One region of the Clostridium gasigenes genome, then DNA from elsewhere that is predicted to be linked to it. Evidence: riboswitches for the same ligand, from Rfam matches in the RefSeq annotation. Region 1 holds a riboswitch; each other region holds the start of a gene.
What was found. Region 1 has a riboswitch for S-adenosylmethionine ahead of J1C67_RS02915 (methionine ABC transporter ATP-binding protein). Riboswitches for the same ligand answer to the same signal wherever they lie in the genome.
Positions count from the first base shown of each region.

Region 2: linked by a shared signal. The riboswitch ahead of metF (methylenetetrahydrofolate reductase [NAD(P)H]) and the one ahead of J1C67_RS02915 (methionine ABC transporter ATP-binding protein) in region 1 are both predicted to bind S-adenosylmethionine.
Region 3: linked by a shared signal. The riboswitch ahead of J1C67_RS04440 (trans-sulfuration enzyme family protein) and the one ahead of J1C67_RS02915 (methionine ABC transporter ATP-binding protein) in region 1 are both predicted to bind S-adenosylmethionine.
Region 4: linked by a shared signal. The riboswitch ahead of J1C67_RS04260 (O-acetylhomoserine aminocarboxypropyltransferase/cysteine synthase family protein) and the one ahead of J1C67_RS02915 (methionine ABC transporter ATP-binding protein) in region 1 are both predicted to bind S-adenosylmethionine.

Region 1 is NZ_CP071376.1:601,289-609,159, forward strand. Features, by position in the region: gene J1C67_RS02900 (M42 family metallopeptidase) at 115-1,152, opposite strand; gene J1C67_RS02905 (MetQ/NlpA family ABC transporter substrate-binding protein) at 1,382-2,200, opposite strand; gene J1C67_RS02910 (methionine ABC transporter permease) at 2,314-2,949, opposite strand; gene J1C67_RS02915 (methionine ABC transporter ATP-binding protein) at 2,949-3,914, opposite strand; SAM riboswitch class I at 4,037-4,221, opposite strand; gene J1C67_RS02920 (GNAT family N-acetyltransferase) at 4,330-4,818, opposite strand; gene J1C67_RS02925 (hypothetical protein) at 4,853-5,605, opposite strand; gene J1C67_RS02930 (DUF503 domain-containing protein) at 5,754-6,044, opposite strand; gene J1C67_RS02935 (hypothetical protein) at 6,160-6,360, opposite strand; gene J1C67_RS02940 (metallophosphoesterase) at 6,595-7,422, opposite strand; gene J1C67_RS02945 (hypothetical protein) at 7,427-7,573, opposite strand; gene J1C67_RS02950 (glycoside hydrolase) at 7,542-7,871, opposite strand, start outside.
Region 2 is NZ_CP071376.1:496,930-504,800, forward strand. Features, by position in the region: partial or broken gene J1C67_RS02390 (DUF1349 domain-containing protein) at 1-118, opposite strand, end outside; gene metH (methionine synthase) at 648-4,295, opposite strand; gene J1C67_RS02400 (S-ribosylhomocysteine lyase) at 4,485-4,946, opposite strand; gene metF (methylenetetrahydrofolate reductase [NAD(P)H]) at 5,008-5,895, opposite strand; SAM riboswitch class I at 6,090-6,225, opposite strand; gene J1C67_RS02410 (hypothetical protein) at 6,363-7,013, shown strand; gene J1C67_RS02415 (hypothetical protein) at 7,130-7,501, opposite strand; gene J1C67_RS02420 (ABC transporter ATP-binding protein) at 7,585-7,871, opposite strand, start outside.
Region 3 is NZ_CP071376.1:908,692-916,562, reverse strand. Features, by position in the region: gene ilvC (ketol-acid reductoisomerase) at 1-218, shown strand, start outside; gene J1C67_RS04450 (thioester domain-containing protein) at 409-1,032, opposite strand; gene J1C67_RS04445 (GIY-YIG nuclease family protein) at 1,310-1,570, shown strand; SAM riboswitch class I at 1,617-1,745, shown strand; gene J1C67_RS04440 (trans-sulfuration enzyme family protein) at 1,850-3,004, shown strand; gene J1C67_RS04435 (trans-sulfuration enzyme family protein) at 3,007-4,143, shown strand; gene J1C67_RS04430 (DUF1540 domain-containing protein) at 4,316-4,627, shown strand; gene J1C67_RS04425 (DUF1540 domain-containing protein) at 4,584-4,949, shown strand; gene glmS (glutamine--fructose-6-phosphate transaminase (isomerizing)) at 5,463-7,289, shown strand; gene J1C67_RS04415 (hypothetical protein) at 7,415-7,576, shown strand.
Region 4 is NZ_CP071376.1:875,670-883,540, reverse strand. Features, by position in the region: gene J1C67_RS04285 (HD-GYP domain-containing protein) at 2-1,066, opposite strand; gene J1C67_RS19630 (hypothetical protein) at 1,878-2,000, opposite strand; gene J1C67_RS04280 (hypothetical protein) at 2,626-3,273, opposite strand; gene J1C67_RS04275 (hypothetical protein) at 3,516-3,929, shown strand; gene J1C67_RS04270 (homoserine dehydrogenase) at 4,124-5,140, shown strand; gene J1C67_RS04265 (5-formyltetrahydrofolate cyclo-ligase) at 5,203-5,769, shown strand; SAM riboswitch class I at 5,901-6,008, shown strand; gene J1C67_RS04260 (O-acetylhomoserine aminocarboxypropyltransferase/cysteine synthase family protein) at 6,123-7,400, shown strand; gene J1C67_RS04255 (homoserine dehydrogenase) at 7,511-7,871, shown strand, end outside.

The DNA of each region.
Region 1 (7,871 bases):
TCATCTCCTTATCTATAATGATCCAAAGAACTTGTTTCTCATTTTAAGGCATCTTCAAAAAACTAGTCTGTTTTTTTAAGATGCCTTAATTTATTGTTTCCTATTATTTAGATTTTACTTTGTTAAGTATAGATATACTAGTTTAATTGTATTCTCAATTCCTCTATAATGTGTTCTTTCCATACCATGTGAAGCATGAACCCCAGGTCCTATTAATGCCCCTCTAATATTATTTCCAGCCTTTAATGCAGAGCTCACATCCGAACCATACATCGGATAAATATCTACTGCAAAATCTATATTATTTTCTTTCGCTAGGTTAACTAAAGTTGTTGTCATATTATAGTCATAAGGACCTGATGAATCTTTTGCACATATTGAAACATCATATTCTGTGCAACTTAAATCATCTCCTATACATCCCATGTCTACAGCTATCATTTCTGTTATGTCTGATGGAATATATGCACTACCATGTCCAACCTCTTCATAAGTTGATATAAATATTTTTGTCTTATATAAAGGTGTTATGTTTTCTCGGCTCATAAGTTCCAACAATCCCATTAATGCTGCAACACTTGCTTTATCATCTATGAATCTTGATTTTATAAAACCACTTTCTGTTATTGTTGTTTTTGGATCAATAAATATAAAATCTCCAGCACAAATTCCCAATTTTTTTACATCATCCTTTGATGATACTACTTCATCAATTCTTATTTCCATATTTTTAGGATCTCTTTTCTTTGTAGAACTATCTTCAAAAACATGAGCTGCTGGACTTGTGCTTAAAAATGTTCCTGAATATAATTTTCCATCCCTTGTTCTGATTGTGCAATATTCTCCGTCTAAAGTTGGAACAATTGGTCCACCTATTAAAGTAAATTTCAAAGTTCCATTAGACGTTATTGACCTAACCATAGCTCCTAAAGTATCTACATGAGCAGACAATCCAATTACCTTTTCATTACTTTTGCCCGGCAGCGTAATTATTCCACAACCTTTATTAGTCTTTTCAAAGTTATACCCAAAACCCTTTGCTTTTTTCTCTATTATATCCATAATATCAAAGCAAAACCCACTTGGACTGTTAAACTCTAATAATTCCTTTGCAGTATTTAAAACGTATTGTCTATTAATTCCTAATTCCATGATTATTCCTCCAAAAAATTTATTTTACTTACTATTTCTAAAGTAACTCTTCTACCTTACTAATTCTATTGTCTCTTACTTTTATATTATTTTCAACATAGAATTTATAGCTTTTTCTTATGTATCTATTAAACTACAAGCCTTTATACGATATCTATAAATAATAAATCCCGGAATAAGATTGCTATTTAAAATCTTACTCCGGGATTTTAAGTTTTAATTTTTCATCTTAGAATGATGGAATTACAGCTCCATTATATTTTTCTTCAATAAATTTCTTTGTTTCTTCTGAAGTTAATGCTTTTGTTAAAGCTTCTATCTTTTCTATTTTTTCATTACCTTTTTTAACAGCTAATATATTTCTATAAATTTTAGCAGCTTCCGCATCTTTATCTTCTATAACCAAAGCATCTGATGATGGATTTAATCCAGCCTCTATTGCATAGTTACCATTTATAATAGCAGCCTCTACATCATCTAATACTCTTGGTAATTGAGCTGCCTCTAGTTCTTTAAACTTTAAATTTTTAGTGTTTTCTGTTATATCTATAGGTGTTATAAGCGCTCCATCTTTTACCTTAATTAGCCCTTGCGCTTCTAATAATTTTAATGCTCTAGCTTCATTTGATGGATCATTTGGAATTGCAATAGTTGCTCCATCTGCTATCTCAGAAACTTTTTTATATTTTTTTGAGTATAATGCAATTGGTTCCAAATGAATTTCTGCTGTGTATGTTAAGTCTAAGTTTTTACTTTCATTAGTTTCATTTAAATAAGCAATGTGTTGGAAGTAGTTTGCATCTAAGCTTCCATCTGCTAAAGCTTCATTTGGAGTTACATAATCTGTAAACTCAACTATCTCTAATGTATATCCTGCTTCTTCTAATTGTGGTTTTATGTGTTCTACTATTTCTTTATGTGGGACTGGTGTTACTCCTATTTTAATTATTTTGTCATCACCAGCTGTATTACCTTTAGATCCACAACCTATTAATGATAACGCTAAAACCCCTGTTAATAAAACTGAAATTATTGATTTTCTTTTCATAATTATTCTCCTCCATTTATCTTTATTTTTTATTATTTTCTTTATAACATTTTAACTTTTCATTACTTATAATTTTATTTCATAACTTATTTTTTTATCCTATAGTTCTTATATCATGAAAGTTTTTTGTATATATAATTTCCCAGTGATTGTAATCCTTGAACTATAATTATTAATATTATTACTGTAGTAATCATAATATCTGTTTGGAATCTTTGATAACCATATGTTATAGCTACATGTCCAAGACCTCCAGCACCTACAGAACCTGCCATTGCTGAGTATCCTATAATACTTATTATTATTAAAGTTAAACCTGATATTATTGAAGGGATTGCCTCTTTTATCATAACTTTAAATATTATTTGTGCATCTGTTGCCCCAAAAGACTTTGCAGCTTCTACAACTCCTGAATCTACTTCTTTTAATGATGATTCTATTACTCTAGCTACAAATGGTGCAGATGCTATTGTTAATGGTACAATTGCACCTATTATGCCTATATATGTTCCAACTAATGCTTTTGTAAGTGGAATCATAAATACCATTAATATTACAAATGGAAATCCTCTTAAAATATTTATTATTACATCTAGCGATTTATAAATTATTTTATTTTCCTTTAATCCCTTTGGTGCTGTAACTGTTAATATTATTGCAATAACAAATCCTAACATTACTGAGAATACTGTTGAGAAAAATACCATTATAAGTGTGTCACCTAAAGCTTCACTTACTATTTTAAACATTACTTAATCACCTCCAATATTATATTTTTATCTTCTAAATAGTTCATTACTTTTTCTTTATCTTTTTCTAAAATATTTATAACTAAGCTCCCAAGTACACTATCTCTAAATTTTTCTAGCTTGCCCCAAACTATTGAAAAATCCACATTTAAATCTCTAGCCATTTTTGTGATTAAAGCATTTTCTGAGGATGTACTTGGGAAAAATAGCTTTATGTTAACCCCACTTTCTGGTAGTGTTTCATCTTCCTGCTCTCCTAAGAATTTCTTAAGATATACTCCTGGTTTTAAGAAAAGATCTTCTGACTTGCCTTCTGCTTTTAAAAAGCCCCCTTCTATTAAAGCGACCTTCTCACAAACCTCCTTAACAACTTCCATTTGGTGGGTAACAATAACAATTGTTATTCCAAATTCTTTATTTATTTTATATAATAATGATAAAATATCCTTTGTAATTTTAGGATCTAAAGCTGATGTTGCTTCATCACAAAGTAATATCTTTGGCTCTAATGCCAGCGCCCTTGCTATTGCAACCCTTTGTTTTTGTCCCCCGCTTAGTTCTTCTGGCTTACTTTTAGCTTTATCTTCAAGACCAACTAATCTTAATAAATCATTCACTTTTTTATTTATATCTTCTTTTGTATATCCCCAAACTTCTAGAGGTAATGCTATATTATCAAACACATTTTTTCTCTTTAAAAGATTAAACCCTTGAAATATCATTCCTAAATCTTTTCTAAATTCTCTTAGTTCCTTTTGATTTAAATCTTTAACTTCTTTTCCCATTACTTTAATTGATCCACCATCATAGCTTTCTAAACCATTTATGCATCTAAGTAAAGTTGATTTACCAGCCCCACTATGTCCTATAAGTCCATAAATTTCACCTTGTTTTATATTAACTGAAATACCTTTTAACACTTCTACTTTTCCAAAACTCTTAGTTACTCCATTAATTTTTATCATAGAACCATTACTCCTCCTTATAACACCCCTGGGGTGTAAATTTTCCCATTTTTATTTTTATAAATAAAAAAGCACTCTAGAGAATAAATCTCTAGAGCGCGCATATCACCTATTAATTTACTCTCTCATCTTTTAGCTTTTAAAAAAAGCTACAGGAATTAGCACCAATTTGTTAATAACTACAATACAAAATTAACAACATAATAAATTTAGCAAAGCTAAGTTTATTTGCTTTTTTGCAATGTTTTTAATAAACATTGGTTGCTGGGTTTCACAGGGCCAGTCCCTCCACCACTCTAGATAAGAAATATCTTAAACACTATTTAGTTTTTGTTGTTGCTATTAATATATAATTTTCTGATAATTTTGTCAATACTTATTTTATAATTTTTACAATATATTTTCTTACAGTATCTTAAATTAATAATTCATAGCAATAAAATTCTCCAGGTTTTCCTTGTAAATTAACAGTTCCAGTGTATTTAAACCCTTGTTTCTTATAAAATCCTTGAGCACTAATATTTTCACTAAAAGTGTCTAATCTAATTGATTTTAAATTATTTTTTTTTGCAAGTTGTATACTTTTATTTATTAGTATTCTTCCAAATCCTTTGCCTCTAGTATTATATGATGTGAAAATTCTATGTATCACTAAATATTCTTCGTTATTTTTCCAAGTAATAGTTTTATAATTAGGATCTTCTATATTATTTAAAACTACAACACCTAAAATTTCTTTATCTACTAATACATATAAATGTTCATTGTCTATGTCTATTTGAAATACCTCTCTATTCGGATAAAAATCTGTCCAATTCATTCCATGGGCTTTATGTTTTACAACGTCCTTTAGAATTTCACAAATTTTATTCATATCTTCATTAGTTCCTAGTCTAAACTCCATTATTTATATACTCCCTCATCCACACTATATTTACTTATAATTTAATTTTCTTAGTAACCTTTGAATTAGCATTTATGTTAATTTCACCTGTATATTCTACTTTTTCAATAATACAGTTTTCCCCTATTTTTATATTGTGTCCCTTAACTGATTTTGCTTCAATATTTTCTAAAGTAATATCATTACCCTCAATATTATTTATTTCAACTAATGATCCACCTTTAGATAAACATTTACTTATAAATCCTTTTGATTTAGTCCCTATTATATTAATTTTTGTACCTTTAATTTCTTTTAAAGTTGTCTTTTTATTAAAGATTAAATCTATGTTATCACTTTCTATTTTTTCTAAAACTAATCCACCTTTTCCAGTTGCTACACTAGCCTTAACTTCTCCTCCAGAAGTTATAGTTCCAGATAATTTAATCTTATTACATTCTAACAATTTACCATTACATTTAAGTTTGCCATCAACAATAAGTTCATCTGCAATTATATTACCATCTATTTTACTTTCTCCACAGATTTCAAGAAAATCAATATTGCAGTTCCCACCTATTTTGCATAATCCTCCAAATCTTGCTTCTTTAGCTATTACATTACCTGTAAATTCTGCTGATCCTCTACTTTTTATTTTAATTGCATCTACATCCCCATCTAAAATAGCATCTAATTCAATTTGTATATCTCTATACTCACCATTTACTTCAAACCTTTTAAATTGCATTAATGCACTTCTTCTCATAACTCTTTCCCCAATCATATTTAATACTTCTATATTTAACATAAAAAGATACCTTGTTTTTATAATTATATCACCTATTTTTCCATTTTTCTACATAACTAAGCGATCTTCAAAAATTAACTAGTCAGATTTTTTCATCTCCCTAAAATTACTTTTTTTCCTTTATATATTCTTTCGAAAATACTTATTACTATGAAAAAATATGTTCTTCATTTTCTATATTAATGATTTCTGCATCTGTATTCTGTTCTATAAAAGTAATTACATTTTCCATAGTGGAATCTACCTGTGCACTACTTCCGCAAACTGCTGATATTCCTATTACAATAGTTTGATGTATATCCTGCTTGTCAACTTCACCTACGGATAAATTAAATTTATTTTTCAGCTTTTGTATTATGCTTTTTACAACCATTCTTTTTTCTTTTAAAGAATGTACCCAAGACGCTCTTAATGTAACTTTTATTAATAATATTTTAATAATTTTATCCTCCTTTTGTCTTGTATTTAATCTTTTACTTGTTATTTTCTTTCAGTCCCCTAAAAAATAAATAAGCCTATCTAAAAAAATAAGCTTATTTAATAGTTATATTTAATTAAAATTTATTTTTAATTTTTTTAAGTCCATCTTTCATATCATCCATCATACCGCCAAATTTTTCTTTTGCTTCTCCACCCATTTTTTCAATGCCATGCATTGCTTCTGTAGCTTCTTGTGCAATTTCTTTGGTAACTTCTCCTGATTTAATATCATTATATAATCTTTTCATTTTCAACTCTAATTCATCCATTCCCATAACAACACCTCCTATTATTATAAGGCATTTTCAAAAAATAACTAGTAGATTATGTCTGTTTCATACTATACCTATCACCTTTACTTGTTTTTTGAAATGCCTAATCTAATATTAGTATTCTCATATTTTTCTATATTATTCAATTTTATATTACTCTAGTTAAAATATATACCTTATACAAATCTCTATAATGCATATTCAAAAATAACAATCCACTAATCTATTTTTGCCACTCTAAATTTTAAGATTAATAACAGTAATTTGAGGTATGTTAAATAATCTAAACGGAACTTTTGTGTTACCAAGTCCACTATTAACATATAATTTGCCCTTATTTTCATTATGTATTTTATAAAATCCTTTTGTATATTTTTCTGCTAAAGCAGTTGTTTTTATAGGTCCATAAAAAGGTATATAGACTTGTCCACCATGACTATGTCCAGCAAGTGCTAAATCTATTGGATATTCCTTAAAATCATCTATTAAATCAGGCTCATGAATAAGAAGTAAATTCACATCTTTATTACTAATACCACCCATAGTTTCTTCTTTATTATAATCACCCATAAGAGCATCATCCAATCCAAATATATTTATTGTAGTGTTTTCAAGCTCTATTTTATCACTTTCATTTACTAAAATTTTAAAACCAGATTCCTCCATAATTTCATTGTAATATCTTACTGCTCCACCACCGTAATCATGATTTCCGTATATTGCATACTTACCTTTACTTGCTTGTATTTGAGCTAACACTTCTGATATTTTATATAAATCTTCATATTTTGATGCGTTATCTATTAGGTCTCCTGAAAAAACAACTATGTCTGCTTTTTCACTATTTATTCTATCTACTACCTTTTGTAATTGCTCCAAAGAAAAAAATTCTCCTAATTGAGTATCTGTAAATTGTACAACTTTAATATTCTCTTTCCAATTTTTATTTACTTCAATTCCATATTTTTTAGATGTTAATAATTTTCCTTCTATGTATGTTGAATATACTCCTATTATTACTCCTAACAACATCAATCCTACTATTATCTTCCTTAGTTTTTTCATTATATTAGCCCCTTATATCTTGTTTTATTCTAAAATCATCCTTTTTATTTTCTCCAATTATTATTACTATATCATAATTTTTATAATCATCTATTATCTTTACCTCTACCGTTCCTATCTTAAGGAGTATATATTGTTTTATTATTTCCATCAAATATTATAAGTGACTTTCCTTTAATCTCATTTCCTTCTATATTTACGCTCTTATCTGAGAAGTTCGCTATTACCTTTAAATCATCACCATATTTAGTCATTTGAACTAGTCTATCTTCTGAAAGTATTTCAAAATCTGTCATTTCTTTTGTTATTGCTTTTTTACTAAAATCTGACCAAACTTTTGTATGCGAAATCATTTCTTCTTTATGCTTTTCCCATTCATTTTTATCAATATGATATAACGGCGGTACATTATATAAAACTTCATACATCATTCTATTTTTCACTTCATC
Region 2 (7,871 bases), 100 kb from region 1:
AAGTTCTTTGTCAAAAATCAGTATTAGGATCTGTTATAATTTCAACACTATTATTTCCAATCACATAATTTTTAGGTTCAAAAAACCATTTTGCATCTTTCAAATTAAATTCAAACATAATTCCTCCCAATAAAACTAATTATTATGACCGTCTTCATCTTCTAGAATTGGTAAACTGATTTGAAATACATTAACTTAATTTCATATCTTGTGAATCTTACATCAACATTTTTCACGTCTACCTTTTCAACAATATACCGCCATTTTTTAATTTATATTACTTTTACATCCAATTATACCATAATTTAATTACATTACCCAATATCGTGGAGAAAAAGAAACAAAGGTGTATATTTATGAATGTTTAGCTGTTCTAGAAAATCGAACTAATGATACATTACTAATTAAATTTTCAAAATCTACTCTTATACAATTATTTGTTAGTTATCATACTATATAACAATTTATACTAACAGTTTCGATAAAATTCTTAAGCTAGCTAAATCCTATCTAGAATAATTTAACTTTAACAAAAGGAGAATACTTATAATGATTTTTAAAACCATTATAAGCATTCTCCTTTTTTATTAACCTTAGGCATATCCAAATAATAATAGACCAGTGTCCTTGATTTATTTTACTATGCCTTAATCTACAATATTTAAATTAGCTTTTAACTTATCAATATCTTTATTATCTCTATTTGCATAATCTAATAACTGCTCTTCATTTATTCTTTTAACATCAAAATATTTTGCTTCTTCTGACGCAAAGTATAATCCGCATACACTTGCAACTGGTTCCATCATATAACTATCTGTTAGAGTTACCCCTACTTTTTCATCTTTATTTATTAAATCAAACAGTTTTTCTTTTTCACTATGATCTCTTAAGCAAGGATATCCAAAGGCTGGTCTAATTCCTATAAATTTATCTTTTAATAATTCTTTTAGTGTTAAATCTTCATCTGCTACATAACCCCATAAATCTTTCCTACCTATTAAATGTATTTTTTCCGCTAGTGCTTCTGCTAATCTATCAGAAAGCAACTTTACCATAATTGACGAATAGTCATCTTCTTCTTTTTTAAGCTTTTCACTATATTCCGCTGTGCCTATTCCAAATGTAGTTATAAACCCACCAATATAATCTTTTATTTTACTTTCTTTTGGTGCAATATAATCAGAAAGACATTTATACTCATTATTTTTATTAACTTCTTGTTGTCTTAGCATATTAAAAGTAGTTAACACTTGATTATTTTCTGGGTTATAAACTTCTATATCATCACCTACAGAGTTAGCTTCAAAAACTCCAAATGCAGCTCTACCTTCTATTAGATTCTCGCTATCAAGATAATCTAACATTTTATTAGCATCATTAAATAATTTTCTAGCCTCTTCTCCATATTTACTATCTTCTAATATTCCAGGGTAAGCTCCTTTAAGTGCCCATCCCATGAAAAAGAATGTCCAATCTATATATTCTCTTACATCACATATTTTATAACTAACTACCTTTTGAGCTCCAAGTTTGTTTGGCTTTGTAATTTCACTTTTATTAAAATCAATACAATATTTATTATTTCTAGCTTCTTCTAAAGAAACAAACTTTCTATTTAAGTTCAGATAATTTTCTCTTACATTATTATATTCTTCATAGGTATTTTTTATAAACTCACGTCTTGTATCTTTATTTGCTAACTTTTTAGCAACTTCTACAGCTTTTGAAGCATCACTAGAATAAATTACTCCATTTGAATATTTAGGAGCTATTTTTAGTGCTGTATGAATTTTCGAAGTTGTAGCTCCACCAATCATAAGTGGAATATCAAAATTTAGACGTTCCATTTCACTAGCAACATAAGTCATTTCCTCTAGTGATGGAGTTATAAGTCCACTTAATGCTATGATATCTGCATTTTCTCTTTTAGCAGTTTCGAGTATAGTTTCACAAGTAACCATTACTCCTAAATCTATAACTTCAAAATTATTGCAACCAAGCACTACCGCTACTATATTTTTGCCTATATCGTGAACATCACCTTTTACTGTAGCAAAAACTACTTTCCCTGCACTACTTTTTTCCCCTTCACTTTTTTCATCTTCAATAAAAGGCATAAGTATGCTAACAGCTTTTTTCATTACCCTTGCACTTTTAACAACTTGAGGAAGAAACATTTTTCCTTCTCCAAAAAGCTTCCCAACAGTATTCATTCCATCCATTAAAGGACCTTCAATTACATCTAATGTACGAGGATAATTTACTCTTGCATGCAGTACATCATCTTCAACAAAATCACTTATTCCTTTAACTAATGCATGTTTAAGCCTATCTTCTACGCTTCCATCTCTCCAAATCAGCTTGTTTACTTCTTTAATATTATTATTGTTTTTTTTAAAGTTTTCTGCGAAGTTTATAAGATCTTCTCCTGCATTTTCGCTTTTATTAAATATTACAGCTTCTACTTTTTTAAGTAGCTCTTTATCAATATCATCATAGATTTGAATCATAGCTGGGTTAACTATTCCCATGTCCATTCCAGCTTCAATAGCATGATATAAAAATGCTGAGTGCATAGCTTCTCTTATTAAATTATTCCCTCTAAATGAGAATGATAAATTACTTACTCCTCCACTAATTTTTGCATAAGGTAAATTCTTTTTTATCCATCTAGTTGCATTTATAAAATCTACTGCGTAATTATTATGGTCTTCAATGCCAGTTGCGATAGCTAAAATATTAGGATCAAAAATAATATCCTCAGCTGGAAACTTAACTTTATTAACTAAAATATTATAAACTCTTTCACATATAGCAATTTTCTTCTCAAAAGTATCTGCCTGACCTTTTTCATCAAAAGCCATAACAACAACAGCTGCGCCATACTCTTTTATAATTCTTGCTTGTTTTATAAATTCTTCCTCACCAGCTTTTAAAGAAATGGAATTTACAATATTTTTTCCTTGAATAGATTTTAAACCTATTTCTAAAACCTCAAACTTAGAAGAATCAATCATTATAGGAACCTTTGCAATATTAGGTTCACTAGCTAGTAGCTTTAAAAATGTTTCCATTTCATAACCTGCATCTAAAAGTCCATCATCAAAATTTATATCAATTATCTGAGCTCCATTTTCAACTTGATGAAGGGCTATAGATAATGCTTCATCATATTTCTTTTCTCTTATAAGCCTTGCAAATTTAGCTGAACCGGCTACATTTGTCCTTTCCCCTATATTAACAAAGTTACTATTTTTATTTATTTTTGAAGCTTCAAGTCCACAAAAAACACTTTCTTTTTCAATATTTGGAATTACTCTTGGTTTAAATTTGCTTACCACTTCACTTATAGCTTTTATATGTTCATAAGTAGTTCCGCAACATCCCCCTACAATATTTATATGACCCTCTTTTGCAAGTTCTTTTATAAAACTAGCTGTTTCCTTTGGCGACTCATCATACTCACCTAATGAATTCGGTAGCCCTGCATTTGGATATAAACTTATATAAACTCCTTGCGATTTAGAAAGTTCTTTAATTAAAGGTATTAAATCCTTTGCTCCAAAAGAACAATTAAGACCAATACTTAATATTCTTTCATTTTTTAGAGATCCTGCAAAAGCTTCTAATGTTTGACCTGATAAAATCCTAGCACTTTTATCAACTGTACCTGAAATCATAATAGGCAAATCTAAATATTTTCTATTTAGAACATTATTAACAGCTATAATTGCAGCTCTTCCATTTAATGAATCAAATATTGTTTCTATTAACAATAAATCAACACCACCATCTATAAGACCAGTAGCTTGTTCTTCAAAAGCTATTACTAATTCATCAAAACTAATACCTCTAAACCCTGGATTATTAATATCTGGAGACATTGAAGCTGTTTTATTAGTTGGACCTATGGATCCTGCTACAAATCTAGGCTTAGATGGATCTTTCTTTGTATAAATATCAGCAGCCGCCCTTGCTATTTTAGCTCCACAATAATTTAATTCATAAACTTTATTTTCTAAATTATAATCAGATTGTGATATTCTAGTTGAGTTAAAAGTGTTTGTTTCAATAATATCTGCACCTGCTTCAAGATATTTTTTATGAATATCCATTATTATCTCAGGTGAAGTAAGATTTAATAAATCATTATTTCCTTGCTGATTGCATGTACACGCGCAATCTCCTCTAAATACTTTCTCTCCAAGTTTATAATCTTGTATACTAGTTCCCATAGCCCCATCTAATACAAGAATTCTATTTTTTAAATGCTTCTCTATTTCATATTTCATAATTATGCCCCCAATTTTGATGTGTTAATGATCTTCAAAAAAATAACAAGATAAATATCCTGACTTGTTATTTTTTTGAAGCTTCCTTAATCATTTGTAGTAATATCTATTCCTCTGCAAAAAACACCAAGCCTTTACACTGAATAGTTATTTATTTTGCAATTATTATTTTTCTAAACATGATCATTACTAAATCTCTTTATTATAAATATCTAGTCTAAAACCTTTTTCTAGTGCTTCTTTTGCATACTCCTTTGCTCCAAATAGTGATAAGTCCTTGTAATTCCCACATTGAATTTCATTAGCTGCTGGAATTTCCTTTGCTTCTAAAACTACCTTTAATGATTTTTCTAGTGCTTCTTTAATTTCACTTGGTTCTCTATTTCCCCAAAGGCTTAAATAAAATCCTGTTCTACATCCCATTGGTGATAAATCTATTATTCCATCTAACTCATTTCTTAATTCATGAGCTAACAAATGCTCAAGTCCATGCATTGCTGCTGTTCCAAAAGCTTCTTTATTTGGTTGTAAAAATCTAATATCAAATTTACAAACCACATCACCTTTTTCTCCATCTAAAACACAACACTTTCTTATATAAGGAGCCTTAACCTTTCTATGATCTAACTCAAAACTTTCTACTTTATCCATGTTCTTTTACCTCCTACATTTTTCTTTTACTACTGTTTTATATTTATTTGGACATGCCTTGTTAAATTGCATTTCCATTGTTAACAGAATTTATTATAGATGAAATACTTCCATTAATTCTTTTCGCTACATATGGATTATTCATTGTGTATAAATGTATTCCATCCACACCACTTGAAATTAAATCCACCATTTGTTCTATTGCATAAGCAATTCCTGCATCTCTTAATGCTTCTTTATTATGTTCATATCTATCCATTATTTTAAGAAACTTCTTTGGAATGTTAGTTCCGCAAAGTGATGTTATTCTTTCTACTTGTTTCTTATTTATAACAGGCATAATCCCTGCTTGAATTGGTGATTTAATATTATATTTTTCTTTTTTTTCTAAAAAATCATAAAAATAATTATTATCAAAAAACAGTTGAGATATAAAGTGAGATGCACCTGCTTCTTCCTTTAATTTTAGATTTAATATATCTCTATCTAAATCCTTACAATCTATATGACCTTCTGGATAACAAGCTCCAACTATATTGAAATCTCCTCTTCTTTTTATATGATTAACAAGCTCCGAGGCATAGTTAAATTCCGCTTTGGATAATTTATGACTTGTCATATCTCCTCTTAAGGCTAAAATATTTTCTATTCCAGCATTTTTTAAATCCCTAAGGAGAAAATCTATTTCCTCCTTAGTTGAATTTATACAAGTTAAATGTGCTAATGATTCTATTCCATACTTGCTTTTAACTAGTGATGATAATTCACATGTTCTATTTTCAGTTAAGCTTCCCCCAGCCCCATAGGTTACGCTTATATAATCTGGAGTTAAATCTTTTAACTCCTCTAATGTATTGTAAATAGTTTCTACTGATGATGATACCTTTGGTGGAAATATTTCAAATGAAAACACCAAATTCTTTTTTTCAAATAATTCTCTAATATTCATAAATTTTGCCCCCCTATAATTTAAATTTGCCTAAGTCATTTTTAAAAAATATCAAGTCAAGGTACTTTTTATTAGCTAGTTAATTTTTTGTAGATACCTTATCATACTTAGCTTCGCTATTAGATCTCTTATCTTCTAAAATCAAAAAAAGCCTATAGGATATTCCTATAGACTTAGTAAGCCACTATAAAATACCCTTATCTATCAGTTTTTAATAAAACTGCAGGATTTAGCACCACACATTTTTAAACTAGTAATTTAAAATTAATAATTTAAAATATTGGTTGCTGGGTTTCACAGGGCCAGTCCCTCCACCACTCTTGATAAGTAAATTTATTCTTTTTTATAATTATATACCCATTTCTTAAAATTGTAAATTAAATATTCTAAATACTCTTAAAAAATCCATTAATTACTGATATAATATACTTGTACATATTTAAAAAGAGGAAAGGGTGATAGGTTCTATGGGGAGTAAAAAAATTAGAAATAACGAATTAAAAGAAGTTAAAAAATTAGAATTAGATAAAATTAATAAAGATGCTTCTGAAAAAATTAGTAAAAGAAAAGGTACAGCTTTATTAAACATGATTGCTTTATTATCAGCTATAATTGTTATTTATATGGGGAATTTCATGAATAAGACAGTAGCTGCAGAGCCAAACCTTAAAGATTCTACTAATCTCATACAAAAAGAACTAAAGCTTGAAGAATCTGAGGCTATAAGCTCAATTTTTGCAGGGGATGCTCCTTATGTTCTTTATAAACAAAATAATCAGCTTGGTTTAGTTAAAGGTAATCCAGCAAAATTCTTAAAATCTAGATTTTATTTAGATACTGATTTAAAGTTTATCCCAAATGGAAAGGCTGTTTCCACAGTTACCCATAGATATGAAGATAAGAGCCAAGATAGAGTTATTCTTTATGGTGATTTAGCAGCAACAAAAGCTAAATACGCTGAGGTTACTTACAATGGCAAAACAGAAAAATTAGAATTTGAAGCTAGTGCTCCATTTATGCAATTAGTTGAATTTGATGCAGTAGATAACCAAACTCCTACTGTTAAAATATTTGATACAGATAATAAAGATATAACTAGCGAATTAATGAATTCTTAAAATATAACTAAAAAAGGAAAGTTTACTTTGTAAACTTTCCTTTTTTAGTTATAGCTCCAACCTCAATATTATTTAATTCGGAAAATTCCCAGCTTACAATTCATTATAATATATTTTTACTCTACATCTAATTCTTTTAAAATCATATCTATTTCATCATATTCCTCTTCTACTACTGATTCTTTCTCTAAATAGTCTTTATCTAATTTATTTATACTGTCAACATCTCCTAAATAAACAACCTTTTTAATAATGTAACTTAATGCAGCTAAGCATATTCCATAAAATACATATTGCGTTACAGAGTTTAAATAATAATTAATAACTTCTGTTATTTGCTTAATAGGATCAAATCCCTGTTTAATTAAGCTTGATATATACATATGTGATGTATATATATTAAATATTGCAAATATCACCATAATTATTGCCATTGTATTTAATATTTTGGTAGCCTTTGAAACCTTATTTCTTTCTTGTAATTTCATAATACCCCCTATTTATGTTATTAAAATCTAGTCAATACAAATCTTTATTTTATTAATAAACGCCTGACTTAATATAATTAATTCTACTCCTTTATAAAGATAAGTTTTCCTTTAGTAAGCCCCCATATCTCGTCTGAAAAATAAGAAACTTTTTTAGAATGAGTTACTATAATTACGCACTTATTCTCTTTATGTGCTAGCTCTTCTAATATTTTTAGTATCTCATCTTCAGTTTCATTATCTAAATTACCTGTTGGCTCATCTGATATTATTATATCTGGGTTATGAGCAAGTGATCTTGCAATTGCAACCCTTTGTTGTTCCCCTCCTGATAATTTCAAAACCTTTCTTAATGCAGTTTGATGATCTA
Region 3 (7,871 bases), 310 kb from region 1:
GAAAGAGAATAGTAACAGATGAAACTAAGAAAGAAATGAAGAAAATATTAACTGAAATTCAAGATGGTACTTTCGCTAAAAACTGGTTAGTTGAAAACATGGTAGGAAGACCAAACTTCAATGCAACAAGAAGAATGGAATCAGAGCATCAAATCGAAACTGTAGGTAAAGAGTTAAGAGGAATGATGAGCTGGATAGATAGCAAAAAATTAGATTAGGCATTTTAAAAAACATAAGTTAATTATAAAAAAAAGGGGGTCATTCATAAATTATTATTAAAATAATTATGAATGACTCTCTTTTATAAAATTTTATACTAAATTAGAACTCTCTTTTTTCTTTAAATATAAGATTAAACGTTCAAGATAGAATATTAGGGCTATCATTTTTATTTTACAATGCCTAATATTATTTACCCGGGATAATATTAGACTCATCAATTATTGGAGAAATATCTGAAATAGGAAGACTTTCAGATATATTTATTGATAATATAACCACATGTTGAATGCTATCTGCAGTGAAAAATAAGTTTGTATCATAATTCAATTTAACATTTTTTAGAGTTAAAGAATTATTATATATAGTATTTATAGCTGTTATTATTTCAGGTCTATCTCCAGTTATTTTAGAAGTGTCATAACCCTCTATATAGCTCCAAATAGCAATTTGGGTTGCAAAGTAAGCGTCCTCTTCAGAGGGCAAGTTTAAATCCTTGGGTGATCTATTTGGGTAACCACAAGCTAAAATATTTTCAATATCATAGTTCACAGTGCCTTGATTAGTAAAAATTTCACTATGAGGATAATCTTTATCTATTTGTAAGCAGTAACCAATTCCGTTAGCAGAGGTTAATTTTTTAGCTACCATAGAAAAATTGTCATAATAGACTTTTCCTAAAATAATATTACTGGTATCAATAACTAATCCATTAGGACTAGCATGTGAAGAAACAGTTGCAAAGCTTGTAAATAAAAATAAACTTAATATTAAAGTTATAAGTAGAAATCTTGGCTTATTAAAAATTCTCATATAAATATTTCCTCCTAATTAATTTTGTTGGTAATAGTGTTAGTATTTATTAAAGAAAATATGTAAATATAAACAATTATTTTTTTAATTATATTAATATAATAATTAGATTTTCAAGTCGGAATATAACCTGTTTTATAAAATAGGTTATAGATAGTTTGAAAAATATCGAGATAATATATTGAACAAAAGGGGGAAATAGCTCAAATAAGAGGTATAGAATAGTGTATAATAAAAGCATGGAAAACAAGTGAAAGATATATTATAGGAGAAAAATATGAATTACATGTATATATTAAAATGTTCAGATAGTTCATTATATACAGGGTGGACTAATGATTTAGATAAGAGATTTAAAGTTCATTCACAAGGAAAGGGAGCAAAATATACTAAAGGAAGATTACCTGTAGAGTTAGTTTATTTTGAAGAATTTAACAATAAAATTGAGGCTATGAAAAGAGAATATGAAGTTAAACAACTAAGCAGAAAAGAAAAACAAAAATTAATTATAGAGAATGGATATAAAAAAAAAGATTGACAAAAAAAGTGAAAGCAATATAATAGAGTTATAAATTTAATATTAGATCTTATTAAGAGTGGTGGAGGGACTGGCCCTTTGAAACCCAGCAACCTATTTGATTAAATAACAATTTTAATTGATATTTAAATGAATGTGGTGCTAATTCCTGCAGGGTTATCCTGAAAAATAAGAAGAAAAGTAATATTCAGTATTACTATTAGACTAGATTATTCTAAGTCGCTTTTCATTTTATGAGAAGTGACTTTTTTTTATCTAAAAATAAAAGGGGGCAATTTTATGAGCAATTTTAATACATGCCATTTTGAAACAAGTGCAGTTAGGGGTGCTAGTGGTGGAGATGAGAAAACTGGGGCAATAAGTTTTCCAATATACCAAGCAGCTACATTTAAGCATAATGGATTACATGAAAGCACCGGATATGATTATTCAAGACTTCAAAATCCCACAAGAGAAGAACTAGAAAAAACTATAGCATTATTAGAATGTGGAAAAGAATCATTAGGGTTTTCAACAGGAGTAGCAGCTATAACAGCTTGTATAAATTTATTGGAATCTGGAGATCATGTGATTTTATCAGAGGATTTATATGGAGGAACATTTAGATTATTCAATGATATATACAGAATATATCATATTGAAGCAACATTTGTTGATACATCAAAAGAAGATGAAATTATAAAGGCTATAAAAAATAATACAAAAGTTATATTTGTAGAAACACCATCAAATCCATTAATGAGGATAACAGATATAAATATGATAGTAGATATATGTAAGAAGTATAACTTTATATCTATAGTAGATAATACATTTTTGACACCATATTACCAAAAACCTTTAAATCTCGGAATTGATTTAGTAGTTCATAGTGGCACTAAATATTTAGGTGGACATAATGATGTGCTCGCAGGATTTATAGTAGCTAATAACGAGGAGTTAATTAGTAAGCTTAGAATAATTCAAAAATCCACGGGAGCTACTCTTTCACCTTTTGATTCTTGGCTAGTATTAAGAGGATTGAAAACACTTCATATTAGAATGGATAGATGCCAAGAGAATGCTATTAAAATAGCTAACTGGTTAAAAGAAAATAAAAATATAGATAAGGTTTTTTATGTAGGGCTAAAAGAACATAAAGGATACGACGTAAATCAACTTCAAAGCAGGGGATTTGGAGCCATGATTTCATTTAGGGTAAAAGATAAAAATATAATTCCTAAAATATTATCAGGAGTAAGAGTTATTTCTTTTGCAGAAAGCTTAGGTGGAGTTGAGACATTAGTAACATATCCTTATACACAAACCCATGCAGAAATTCCGCTAGAAATTAAAGAAAAATTAGGGGTAGATGAATATCTATTAAGACTTTCTATTGGAATAGAGAAGATAGATGATTTAATAAAAGATTTAGAAATTGTATTGGAGGAATAATTATGAAATTTGGGACAAAAATTTTACATGGAGAGGGAAGTATAGATAAAAATACAGGCGCATTAAGTACGCCTATATACCAAACATCAACATATCATCAATTCGATATAGAAAATTTTGGGAAATATGACTATTCAAGATCTGCAAACCCGACTAGAGAGGTTTTAGAAAATTCTATAGCAGAATTAGAAGGTGGAAAATATGGATATGCATTTTCGTCTGGGATGGCTGCAATATCATCAGTTTTAAGTATTTTTTCAACAGGAGATCACATTATAGTTTGTGGAGATGTCTATGGAGGAACTTATAGAGCTGTAACACAATTATTTTCAAGATTTAATATAGAATTTACTTTTGTAGATGCATCGGAGAATCTAAATATAAAAAATGCAATAAAGGAAAATACAAAAGCGATATATTTAGAAACACCATCAAATCCATTGTTAAAAATTATAGATTTAAAAGCTTCAATTAAGTTAGCAAAAGAGTGTGGTGCAGTTGTTATTGTAGATAATACTTTTATGTCACCATATTTACAAAGGCCATTGGAATTAGGGGCGGATATAGTTGTGCATAGTGCAACAAAATTTATTGGGGGGCATAGTGATGTAATTGCAGGGCTTGCAGTTACAAGGGATGAGGCTATTGGTAAAAGAATATATCAAATCCAAAATACATTTGGAGCAATACTTGGGCCACAAGATTGTTGGTTAATTCTAAGAGGGCTAAAGACATTAAAAGTGAGAATGAAAGAATCACAAAAAAATGCAGAAGAGTTAGCTTCCTGGTTAGAAGATAGAGAAGAAGTAGAAGCTGTATATTATCCTGGATTAGATTCACATAAGGGAAAGGATATTCACTTTAGTCAAGCATATGGTGGTGGTGCAGTATTATCTTTCAAATTAAAGAATTTAGAAAAAACAACAGAATTTTTAAATAAAGTAACAAATGTTGCAGTGGCAGTAAGCCTAGGGGCAGTGGAAACAATAGTTTCTTATCCTGTAAAAATGAGTCATGCGTCAATACCAAAAGAAGAAAGAGAAAAATTAGGAGTAACAGACACTTTAATAAGAGTTTCGTTAGGGATTGAAGATATTGAAGATATAATAAAATCTTTTGAAGATGCATTAGTTAAATAAGAAAATATAAATAATTAATATTAGTAAAAGTGAGTTATAGATACATATAAAATTACATTGTATAAAAACATTTATATTACACAAAATACTAAATGAAATAAGAAAGTCTGAAAAACAACTATATAATTTATAGTTGTTTTTGAAGATATGTAAGTTTAAGGAGGATTTTAGTATGGCTAAATTAAATTGTTCAGTTAAAAATTGTACTAATAATTATGATAGTTATTGTTGTATAAATGAAATAAAAGTAGTTGGAGCACATGCAAGTGCTGCAGAAGCAACTTGTTGCGAAAATTTTCAAGAATCTAAGGGAGCTTTTACTAATAATATTCAAACACCAAACACAAATTTAAGTATTAATTGTGAGGCAACAAATTGTAATCATAATTATAATTGCAATTGCCAGGCTGATTATGTAGATATTAATGGCGCTTGGGATTATGAATGTGGAGAAACAAAATGTTCAAGTTTCTCTTGCAAATAATAATATGACAGGATTAATGTGCAGTGTGACTAGCTGTGCTTTCAATAAAGAAAACAAATGTTGCAATAATTCTATTTGTGTTGGTGGAAAATTAGCATCGCAATCTAGTAACACGTATTGCTCAAGCTTTCAAGAAGCAAAATTTTTAGTAAGTTTAAATGAAAATGGCAAAAATAGTGTATATATAGAATGTGAAGCTGAAAACTGTATTCATAATAAAGATGGAGAATGTAATGCAGAAAATATTATTATAAGTAGTGAAAATATCAATGAATACAATGATACAATGTGTGGAAGTTTTGAGGTATCAATTATTAAATAGAAAATTTATAGGTAGCTCAACTAAGCTACCTATTGTTATTTATAAGTTTATTTTACAACTCCTAAAGTCAAAGCAAATTAATAGTTAAGTTTTGTATAAAGGTCTAGACATCTATATGTATAGTTGTTAAGTTGAGTAAACAAGAGAAAGTAGGAGTAATATAAGAATAATTGCTATATATAATGGTAAATGAATAAATTTAATAAAAAACAGTTGATTTTAAGAAAAAAAGTGTTAAAATTAGTAAGAGTTTAAGAAAGTTTTGCATAGAATAAACTATATAAAGAATAATGGAGGTGAAATTAAAGCTAAAAATTAAGTATTAATTATTAAAAATAAAAGCGCCAGAACTAATATGAATTTCAATTTAGTTGACGAGGATGGGGAGTATCGATTCTTCGGCGGGTGCCCCACGGTATGCACTACCGTAAAAGGTTAATAAAACTACGAAGTAATTTGTAGCACAACATTAGCTAGGTGTTAAAAACTTACGAGAAGGAAGGAAGAAATAATATGTGCGGAATAGTTGGATATGTAGGAAATAGAGAGGCATCGCCTATTTTAGTTGAAGGATTATCAAAACTTGAATACAGAGGATATGATTCAGCAGGAGTTGCAATAATAGAAAATGGAGATCTTACAGTTAAAAGATGTAAAGGTCGTTTAAAGAATTTAGAGAACAACTTAGAAAAGGAACCAGTAAAAGGGACTATAGGAATAGGACATACTAGATGGGCAACTCATGGAGAGCCTTCAGATAGTAATTCACATCCTCATAGTAATGCTGAGGGAACAATTAGTGTTGTTCATAATGGAATAATAGAGAATTATATAAAACTTAGAGAATGGTTAGGTAGTAAAGGATATAAGTTTTATTCAGAAACAGATACAGAGGTAATTCCAAATCTAATAGATTATTATTATAAAGGTGACTTATTTGAAGCGTTAACAAAGGCTATAACTAAAATGGAAGGAAGCTATGCAATAGGTGTAATTTGTAAAAATGAACCAGATAAGCTTATAGCTGTTAGAAAAGACAGCCCATTAATAGTTGGACTTGGAAAAGACGAATTCTTCATAGCGTCAGATATACCAGCAGTACTTGAATATACAAGAGAAGTTTATTTACTAGAAGATAAAGAGTTTGTAATAATTACAAATGATGGAGTAACACTTAAAACAGAAGATGGAGAAGTAATAGATAAAGAAATTTTTCATGTTACTTGGGATATAGATGCAGCAGAAAAAGGTGGATTTGAAGATTTCATGCTTAAAGAAGTTTACGAACAACCTAAAGCTATAAGAGATACATTAACATCAAGAATAGCAGGTGATGCAAAAGTATCATTAGAAAATATAAAGTTTACAAAAGAAGAATTAGATAAGTTTGATAGAGTGTTTATAGTAGCTTGTGGAACAGCGTATCATGCAGGATTAGTTGGGAAAACAGTAATTGAAAATTTAGCTAAGATTCCTGTAGAAGTAGACATTGCATCAGAGTTTAGATATAGACAACCGTTAATTACGAAAAATTCACTATTAATAGTAATAAGTCAATCTGGAGAAACAGCAGATACATTAGCAGTTTTAAGAGATTCTAAAAAGCTAGGAGCAACAGTTTTAGCAGTAACAAATGTAGTTGGAAGTTCAGTTTCAAGAGAAGCTCACCATGTTTTATATACATGGGCAGGTCCAGAAATTGCAGTTGCATCAACAAAAGCTTATGAAACACAATTAATAGCGATGTATATACTAGGATTATATTTTGGTGAAGTTAAAGAAACAATATCTAAAGAAGAATCTAGTATTATAAAAGAAGAAATAGCTAATTTACCAAGTAAGGTAGAAATGATATTAACTCAGAAAGAAGAGCTACAAAAATTTGCTGCTAAGAATTACATGGATAAAGATGTGTTTTTCTTAGGAAGAGGTCTTGATTATGCAATAGCATTAGAAGGATCATTAAAATTAAAGGAAATATCATATATTCATTCAGAAGCCTATGCAGGTGGAGAATTAAAACATGGACCAATAGCTTTAATAGAAAAAGGAACAGTAGTTATTGCATTAGTAACTCAAGATAAACTTAAAGATAAGATGATAAGTAATATAAGAGAAGTTATAACAAGAGGAGCTAAAGTTTTAGCTATTGCAAATGAAGGCGATAAAGATATAGAAGGTGTAGTTGATGGAGTTATTTATATACCAAATACAAATCCAATATTAACACCAGTATTATCAGTAGTACCACTTCAATTAATTGCTTATTATATGGCAAAAGAAAAAGGTTGTGACGTGGATAAACCACGTAACTTAGCAAAATCAGTTACTGTAGAATAGAGAATTTATTTTAATAGGTAAGAGTATAAGTTTATAAAAAATGAATCTAAATGCATTATATGGTTATACTATAATTATAAGTATGTTGTGTAATCATAAATTTATAATCTATGGGGTGAAATATTATGGAAAATGAATTAGTAAAATTATTAAATGAATATAAAGAAACAGAAGAAGCTTTGGGCTTAGGGATGGATTGGTTAATAGAAAAAGATTATGCAAAAGGGAAACTAGATTTAGTGAAAGTAATAATAGCTGATTTAGAAAAATTAACTAAGGAAGTTTAATGTAACTATTTATTTTTTGAAGATACCTCAATATTAAAATACTCAAATATATATAGCTACACACTCATACATTTAGTGTATGAGTGTGTAGCTTTTTTTTATTTTAAAAGGTAATAGAATAATGTGTATAATTTTTTTGAAAAATATAGTAAATATTGAGTTTAAAACAAATATCTTGACAGTATATGGATAAATAATTATATTGTATACAAGGATACTATTAGAAAAAATTATATTATTTACAAAAAAACTATGCTGAAAATAAAAAAAAGTGTAGTTTTTTTGTAAATTTTGC
Region 4 (7,871 bases), 270 kb from region 1:
ATTATACATAATAAACTACTTTATCTATTGATAAAGTTAAAGCTTTACTTAAATCTATATTGTGGCCAACATTACTATTTATTTTACTTTTTAATACCTTTACCTTCGGTCTAAGTGGCAAACCTTTTAGTGTTTCTTCCACTCTAGCTATATCTCCATTATTTAATTTTACTAAAGTGTTTTTTTTGAATGGTTCTATAATATTAAAAAAATTTACTGTTACATTATAATCAAAAGTTTTATCTACATATGTCATTATTGATTCTATAGAATCTGATGTTAATACGACGTCAGTAACGTTATGTAATAATCCATCATAAAAGTTTACAATACTTATTATTTTTGCAAATTCATTTATTTGGATACTTTTAATTTTATTTGGATAGCCACTCCCATCAACGCTTTCGTGATGGTGTAATATCCCTAATAAAATTTCTTGATCTAGCATATAGTTATTTTTCAAATAGTTATATGCTAGGGTTGGGTGAGATTTTAGTTGTTCACATTCGTATTTTGTAGATGGCTCATATTGATGTAATATTTCATTTTCTAAGAATGCTTTCCCCATATCATGCATAAGTGCAGCTAAGCATAACTTAACTAATCTGTCTTTACTATAATTAAGCTGTTTACCTAATAGAGTTGATATTATTGCTACATTTAAAGCATGTGCATAATGATAATTTTCATGAGCTCTTATATCTGTTGTAGATATAACTGAATTAGATGTTTTTAATATTTTATCGACTATACTATTAGCTATTTTTATAATTTCGCTAAGGCTTCCCATTTCAACAGTAGTATACCTTTTATTAACATCTAAACTAGTAAATGCTAGCGTTATTCTTTTAAGGGATCGAATAGATTCAATTCTTAAATATTCTCCTAATATATCATCAGTAATGTCTTTAGTAGTTTCACAATATTTATCTATAATATATACTGATAATATTCCTAATTTTCTTAAATTTTCTATTGTAGTATCATTTAGAACTAGGTGTTTCAAAAAGAGTACTTCTCCATCAGAGTTATATATACTCTTTGCTAAAATTGAATCATTTTTCAAATACTTCACCGGGACCAATCTCATATTTACCATCCTTTAATAATATATTTTTGTCGCGAAATACAGATTTCAACATAACACATAGATATTTCATAATAATATCCATGATAAGTTATAATTAAATTTCTACACTTTATTATAACTTAGTCTTTAAGGTTTAGAAATTTAATTAGATTTAATAATGCAACTTATATATATGTTGATTTCCAATATTTAATTATAAATCTTAGATTCTATAAGTAAATGTGCTGGGTGTATACTTAATTATGGGATTGACAATAAGGTATAATAACAATATAAAAAATGTATGATAAAAAAACTTGAATTATGTAAAATAAGATCCATAAATGGTAAATTATATATCGAAAGTAAAGATGTATTTAAAACTAAATATGAAAAAAAGCACAACTATTTAAAGCAGTGCTTTTACGAACTTCGGTTCTTCAAATCGTTTATAAGGCAATTTGAAGTAACTTAAAGGTGTAATTATCAGCAAAAAGCTAAGAACTAAACTGACCAAAGGTTCATATAAAATTATACTCAAAGTATACTTTAAAATATGGAAAATTTCAAGCGAAAGATGAAATTTGGCTAAAAAGTTACTTATCCTCTAGGTGTTAGCCTAGGGTTTTTTTATACAAAAAATTAGAATAACTAGTAGACCATAGACGTTCATGTTAGGGGTACCGAGTACAATTTGTTAAGAAGTAATGCTAAGAAAGTTTTGCATCCATATTTATAAATATATTTAAGTATCTTAGATTAGCTATAAAATTTTATTGTTCCATAAGTCATTTATATATATACTTTTTTAATTTTGATTTTTATATAAGTTTTTAGACCCAGTATGATCTTCTTTATTAGATTTTATTTCAGTATCTATTGTTTTTGTTCTTCTTTTTTCAATATTGATTTCAGAGGCAATATATATCATGTGCAGTACATTGGTAGTTGTATATGAAGCTAAGACATCAACACTTATGTAGTGGCAGTTTACTTTATATAAAAACTAAGAGGCGTCAATGAAAAAAATGCAATATAAAACAATACATAATATACAAAATAAATAAAGATAGTGATATAATTACAAAAAAAAGATATAGAATCAATTCCTGAAAAAGATCATGGGCTTTGTATTATAGAGGTTGAAAAAGAAATAGTACATGGACCTTTTAAAGAAGAAGCGTTTCAACAAGAAAGAAAAAACATTTCAGTTCTGGAAAGTATGGAATTAAAAGAATTGGATAGTTATAAAAAAGATTTTGAGTACGCCTAATAGATGAAGGGGCTGTTGCTTAAAGTGATTTATAAAAGTCATTTTGCAACAGACCATTCAATTTAATGTTTCTGATTTTGTAGCCAAACAGGCAAGGGATTTCATAAAGTATAATTAAATTATATTATTATTAAAGTTTAAAGTTAATTATAATATATTCAAATTAATCTAAAATTGAACAGAAAATAAACAATTTATAATAACTTAAAATTATAAACCAATAAAAGGTACTATTTCGCATAGATTAAAGCGAAATAGTACCTTTTAAAAAGTTTAGATATAATTAAATATCAGTTAATTCTAAGTTATGTCTTCTGTTATCTAAAGGATTAAGATTTATGTGATGAATCGTTTTGTTTTCACCAGGATTCATAAGAATTCTGTCTAAATGAATTCTACCATTTGGAGTATTAGCTATAACACAAGTGTCTCCATTTACTTTGTAGTTAACCCAAATATATTCATCAGTTATAACATTGTTTAAATCTTCAATAGAAATTAAAGCTTTTGAATTAACATTACCATATTTATCTCTTAGGATTATAGCAATTGTATCTTCATCAATTTCTTCAATTTCATTTAAGTCAGTTCTTCTGAATACTTCTAAATTACATTTTCTGTTATCTAGAGGATCTCCATTAATATGTTTAACTGGCGTAGTTGCAGTAATATCCATAACTACTGTTTGTAAACTTTGTTTTAAAGGCTTAGATTTTTTATTAACCTTAGTTAAACTTATGTTTTGAACTAAGTAATTATTAAAATCTCTATGCCATTCTGCAAACCAAGTTCCAACGTTTTGCACTTTTTCTAAATCAACAGAGTCTATCTTAGCAATAAGTGAATCACCATTTTTCTTTAATATAGTTATTAAAGCAATGTCACCTTTAATTTCAACTTCATTTTTAGCGGTTTTATAATTAGTATTTATAATTGGACACCTCTTTCTTTAAAATTTAAATAAATTTTATATCATTTAGTTATTATAACAAATTAACATAATAAAAGATATTAAAATAGATAAAAGTATTAGATATAGCCTGTCCACTGGTTTTAGAAGAAATAAATGACCTATAATATTGTACTAGTATTTATTTTAATGTGCCTTAATGATATAATGAATTCATTGCCATTAGCTAATGGCTAAATAAACAAGTAAAGTGAGATTATAAAATGAGAAATGAAAAATTAGAGAAATCAATAAAGAAGTTAGATAAAGAAATACTAGCTCTAAAGGTTGCTTCAAAGTATTTATCAAATAAAGATGAAATTAACGAAGTAAAAGACACTTTAAATAAGAAAAGACAAGTTTTAGCAGATGCACTATACTTAACTGATAACCAACATTATGAAGAGTGTTGTAATGTTATAGCAGATATGCTTAATAAAGAGTTAAGTGAAGAAGAGCAAAGAGATTTACTTTACATGATAAAAGAAAAGTTCGGAAGACAAGCACCTAACATAACTAAGCAAAGTAACGGACTTAACGCTTGGCTTAAAGAATTAGCTATGGAATTTGAATGGGTTGAAAATGATGGAACAGATTGGGCTGTGTTAGTTATAACTGGTTTTGGAGTTCGTCAATAATATGTTTATTACATATAACAGGTGTTATTATTTTGAAATAATAACGCCTGTTTTTTATTTTAAAGATTTTATAAAAAAATCGTGTTATATATAACCAAGTTATTCTTAGTGTGATAATATTAAATATAAATATTATTTTAAATTTTAGATTGTATAATTAAGTGCAACAGTAATAAATATAAGAGGAGATTTATATGGATATTGGGGTAATAGGATTTGGAGGCGTTGGAAAAGCTTTTATAGAATTATTAATTATGAAGAAAGATAAAATAGATATAAAGGTTAAATATATAATAAAGAGCAACGGCGGTATTTATAATAGTAATGGAATTAACATAGAAGAACTTATTGATTTTGTGAATAGTGGCAAATCTATTTGTGAATATAGTAAGTGGACATATAAGGATATAACTATAAATACAATAATTAAAAATAGAGATGTGGATACTTTAGTTGAATTAACTGGTACTAATATAGAAGATGGTGAACCTGGGTACACTCATATTAAATTAGCATTAGAGAATGGAATTAATGTTGTTACTGGAAATAAAGGACCTATATTACTATATTATAATGAGTTAAAGGATATAGCATATAACAATAATGTTCAATTAGGAATAGGATGCACAACTGGTGGAGCGTTACCTTCAATAAATGGAGGATTATTAGATACTGCAGGAGCCGAAATATTATCTATAGAAGGGGTCCTTAATGGAACTAGTAATTATATTCTTAAAGAAATGTATGATAAGAAAATAGAATATAGTGTTGCCTTAGAAGAAGCTCGGAAAATGGGAATAGCGGAAGCAAACCCAAAATTAGATGTAGATGGATTTGATACTGCAAGTAAAATATTAATTTTAGCTAATGTTTTAATGGGGTATAGGGAATCAATTTCTGATATTTATATTAAAGGAATATCAGAAATAACAGCAGATGAAGTTAATTTAAGTATATCAAAAGGTGAAAAAATTAAACTTATAGGAATGGTTTATAAAGAAGACAATTGTATAAAGTGTAAGGTTGAGCCTAAATCATTGAAAAGCACTCATCCGTTATATTTTGTGGACGGAAAAAATAAAGGGGTATATTATAAAACAGATACATTAGGCGATATTAGTATAATTGGAGGAGCATCAGGAACAATAAATTCTGCTGCATCTATTTTAAGAGACATAATTAATATAAAAAATGGTGTGAAATTTGTTTGATAACATAAATAAAAGGTGCAATAATAGGGTAAATTAAAAAATGAATATAATGAGGTATTTTTATGGAAAAAAAAGAATTTAGAAATATGATTATAAAAAATAGAGATAGTCTAAGCTTAGTTGAAAGAAATATTAATGATAAATTAATATTAGAAGCTTTATTGCAAAGTAAAATGTACAAAGAAAGTACTAATATATTTACTTTTATTAATTATGGAAGTGAAGTAAATACTAAAAGTTTCATTATTAAAGCATTAGAAGATGAGAAAAGGATTTTTATTCCTAAGACAGTTAGTGGAACTAGAGAAATGAAAGCGGTAGAAATAAGTTCATTAGATAATCTAAAGCCAGATAATTGGGGAATTTTAGAACCAAAAACTTTTAAAGGTGAAATAGATAAACAATGTTTAGATTTAATTATAGTTCCGGGAGTTGCATTTGATAAAGATGGAAATCGTATTGGATATGGTGGCGGATATTACGATAGGTACTTTAGCGGATTAAACTCTAGAATAAAAAAAGTAGTATTAGCCTATGACTTGCAAATAGTTGAATCTTTAGTAACTGAAAAACATGATGTAACTATAGATTTTATAATTACAGAAAAAGAAATAATAGAAATAAAATAGAGCTACAAGGTATATCCAAAAAAATAACAGTTATAGTGATATGTATATTTCTAAATTAAATAAATATTATTTGAATAATTGTTGCAAAAAACAATTGTTGGTGTATAATGGAATAAATATAACGTTTAGAAATTTTATTAAGAATGGTGGAGGGACTGGCCCTGTGAAGCCGAGCAACAACTAATAAGCATTTATTAGAATTGTGCTAAATCCTGCAGGTTCGTCCTGGAAAATGAAGGAATTAAAATAGCTTTGAAAAGTTATTTTTATATTAGTGTGATTAAAAGGTTGTTTCTTATTTTTAAGAAACAACCTTTTTTATTATATATAAAAAATAAAAGGGGGCTTTTAAAATGAATAAAGAATGGAACCAGGGAACTATATGCATTCAAGGAGGATATACACCAAAGGCTGGGGAGCCTAGGGTATTGCCAATATTTCAAAGTACGACTTATAAATATGATGATCCAGATTATTTAGAAGAGGTATTTAATTTAAAGGCGGCAGGACATTTATATAGTAGAATATCAAATCCTACTGTAGCTGCACTTGAGGAAAAATTTGCAATGCTTGAAGGGGGAGTTGGAGCAGTTGCAACAGCATCAGGACAATCTGCTGTTCTGTATTCGATATTAAATTTATGTAGTGTTGGGGACCATCTAATATCAGCATCAACACTTTATGGTGGCACTATTAATTTATTTACTGTTAATTTAAAGAAAATGGGAATAGAAGTAGATTTTGTAGATCCAGAGGCTAGCGTAGAGGAAATTCTTTCAAAGGCTAAAGGAAATACAAAACTAATATATGGAGAAACAATCGGAAATCCAGGATTGAATGTATTGGATTTTGATAAATTTAGTCTTGTGGCAAAGAAATTAGATGTGCCTTTTATTGTAGATAATACAGTTGGAACACCATATTTATGCAATGTATTTGAACATGGCGTTAATATATCAGTGCATTCAACTACTAAATATTCAGATGGTCATGCACAGGCTATCGGAGGAATAATAGTAGATGGTGGAAACTTTAATTGGGATAATGGAAAGAATTTAGAATTAGTAGAACCAGATCCTAGCTATCATGGAATTAAATATGTAGAAGAATTTAAGGATGCGGCTTATATAACAAAGTTAAGAGTTACATTATTAAGAGATTTAGGTGCATGTCAAAGTCCATTTAATGCATATTTAACTAATTTAGGCCTTGAAACATTACATTTAAGAATGGATAGACATTGTGAAAATGCTGTGCAACTTGCAAAGTGGTTAAGCAATCATCCAAAGGTTAATTGGGTTAATTATCCTGGATTAGAAGGGAATTCACAATATGATAGATCACAAAAATACCTTAAAAAAGGTTCAAGTGGATTATTAACTTTTGGTATTAAAGGTGGAATAGAGGAAGCTAAAAACTTTACAAGAGCTTTAAAATTAGTAGCACTTGTAGTTACATTAGGTGATACAAGAAGCTCCATATTACATCCAGCAACAACAACTCATAATCAATTATCAGAAGAAGAACAAAGAACTAGTGGGGTAACTCATGATTTACTTAGAGTATCTGTAGGAGTAGAAGATATTAGAGATATAATTAAAGATTTTGAAGAAGGATTTAAATCTATATAAGCAATTGGGGGAAATAAGATATCTAAAAAAATAACAGTTAAGGTGCAAAATATAATAGATATAGACTAGTTGTTTTTTGAAGATGCGTAAATAAAAAGGGGGATTATCTAATGATTAAAATAGCTATAATGGGATATGGAGTAGTGGGAAGTGGATTAGTTGAGTTAATAGATGAAAATAGAGAAGCGAAGAAATGCAATGAAGAGATAGTTATAACAAGTATTTTAGTAAGAAATAAAGAAAAACATAAAAATAAAAATCATAGTGAAGTGTTAACTACAGATATAGAAGAGTTCTTTTCTAAGGAAAGTGATATTGTTGTTGAGGTAATGGGTGAAATAACAAAATCATTAATATATGTTAAAAGAGCACTGAATTTAAAAAAACATGTAGTTACAGCAAATAAGGATTTATTAGCTGAATATGGAGAACAATTATTTGAACTAGCAAATGAAAATGGAGTAGCATTAA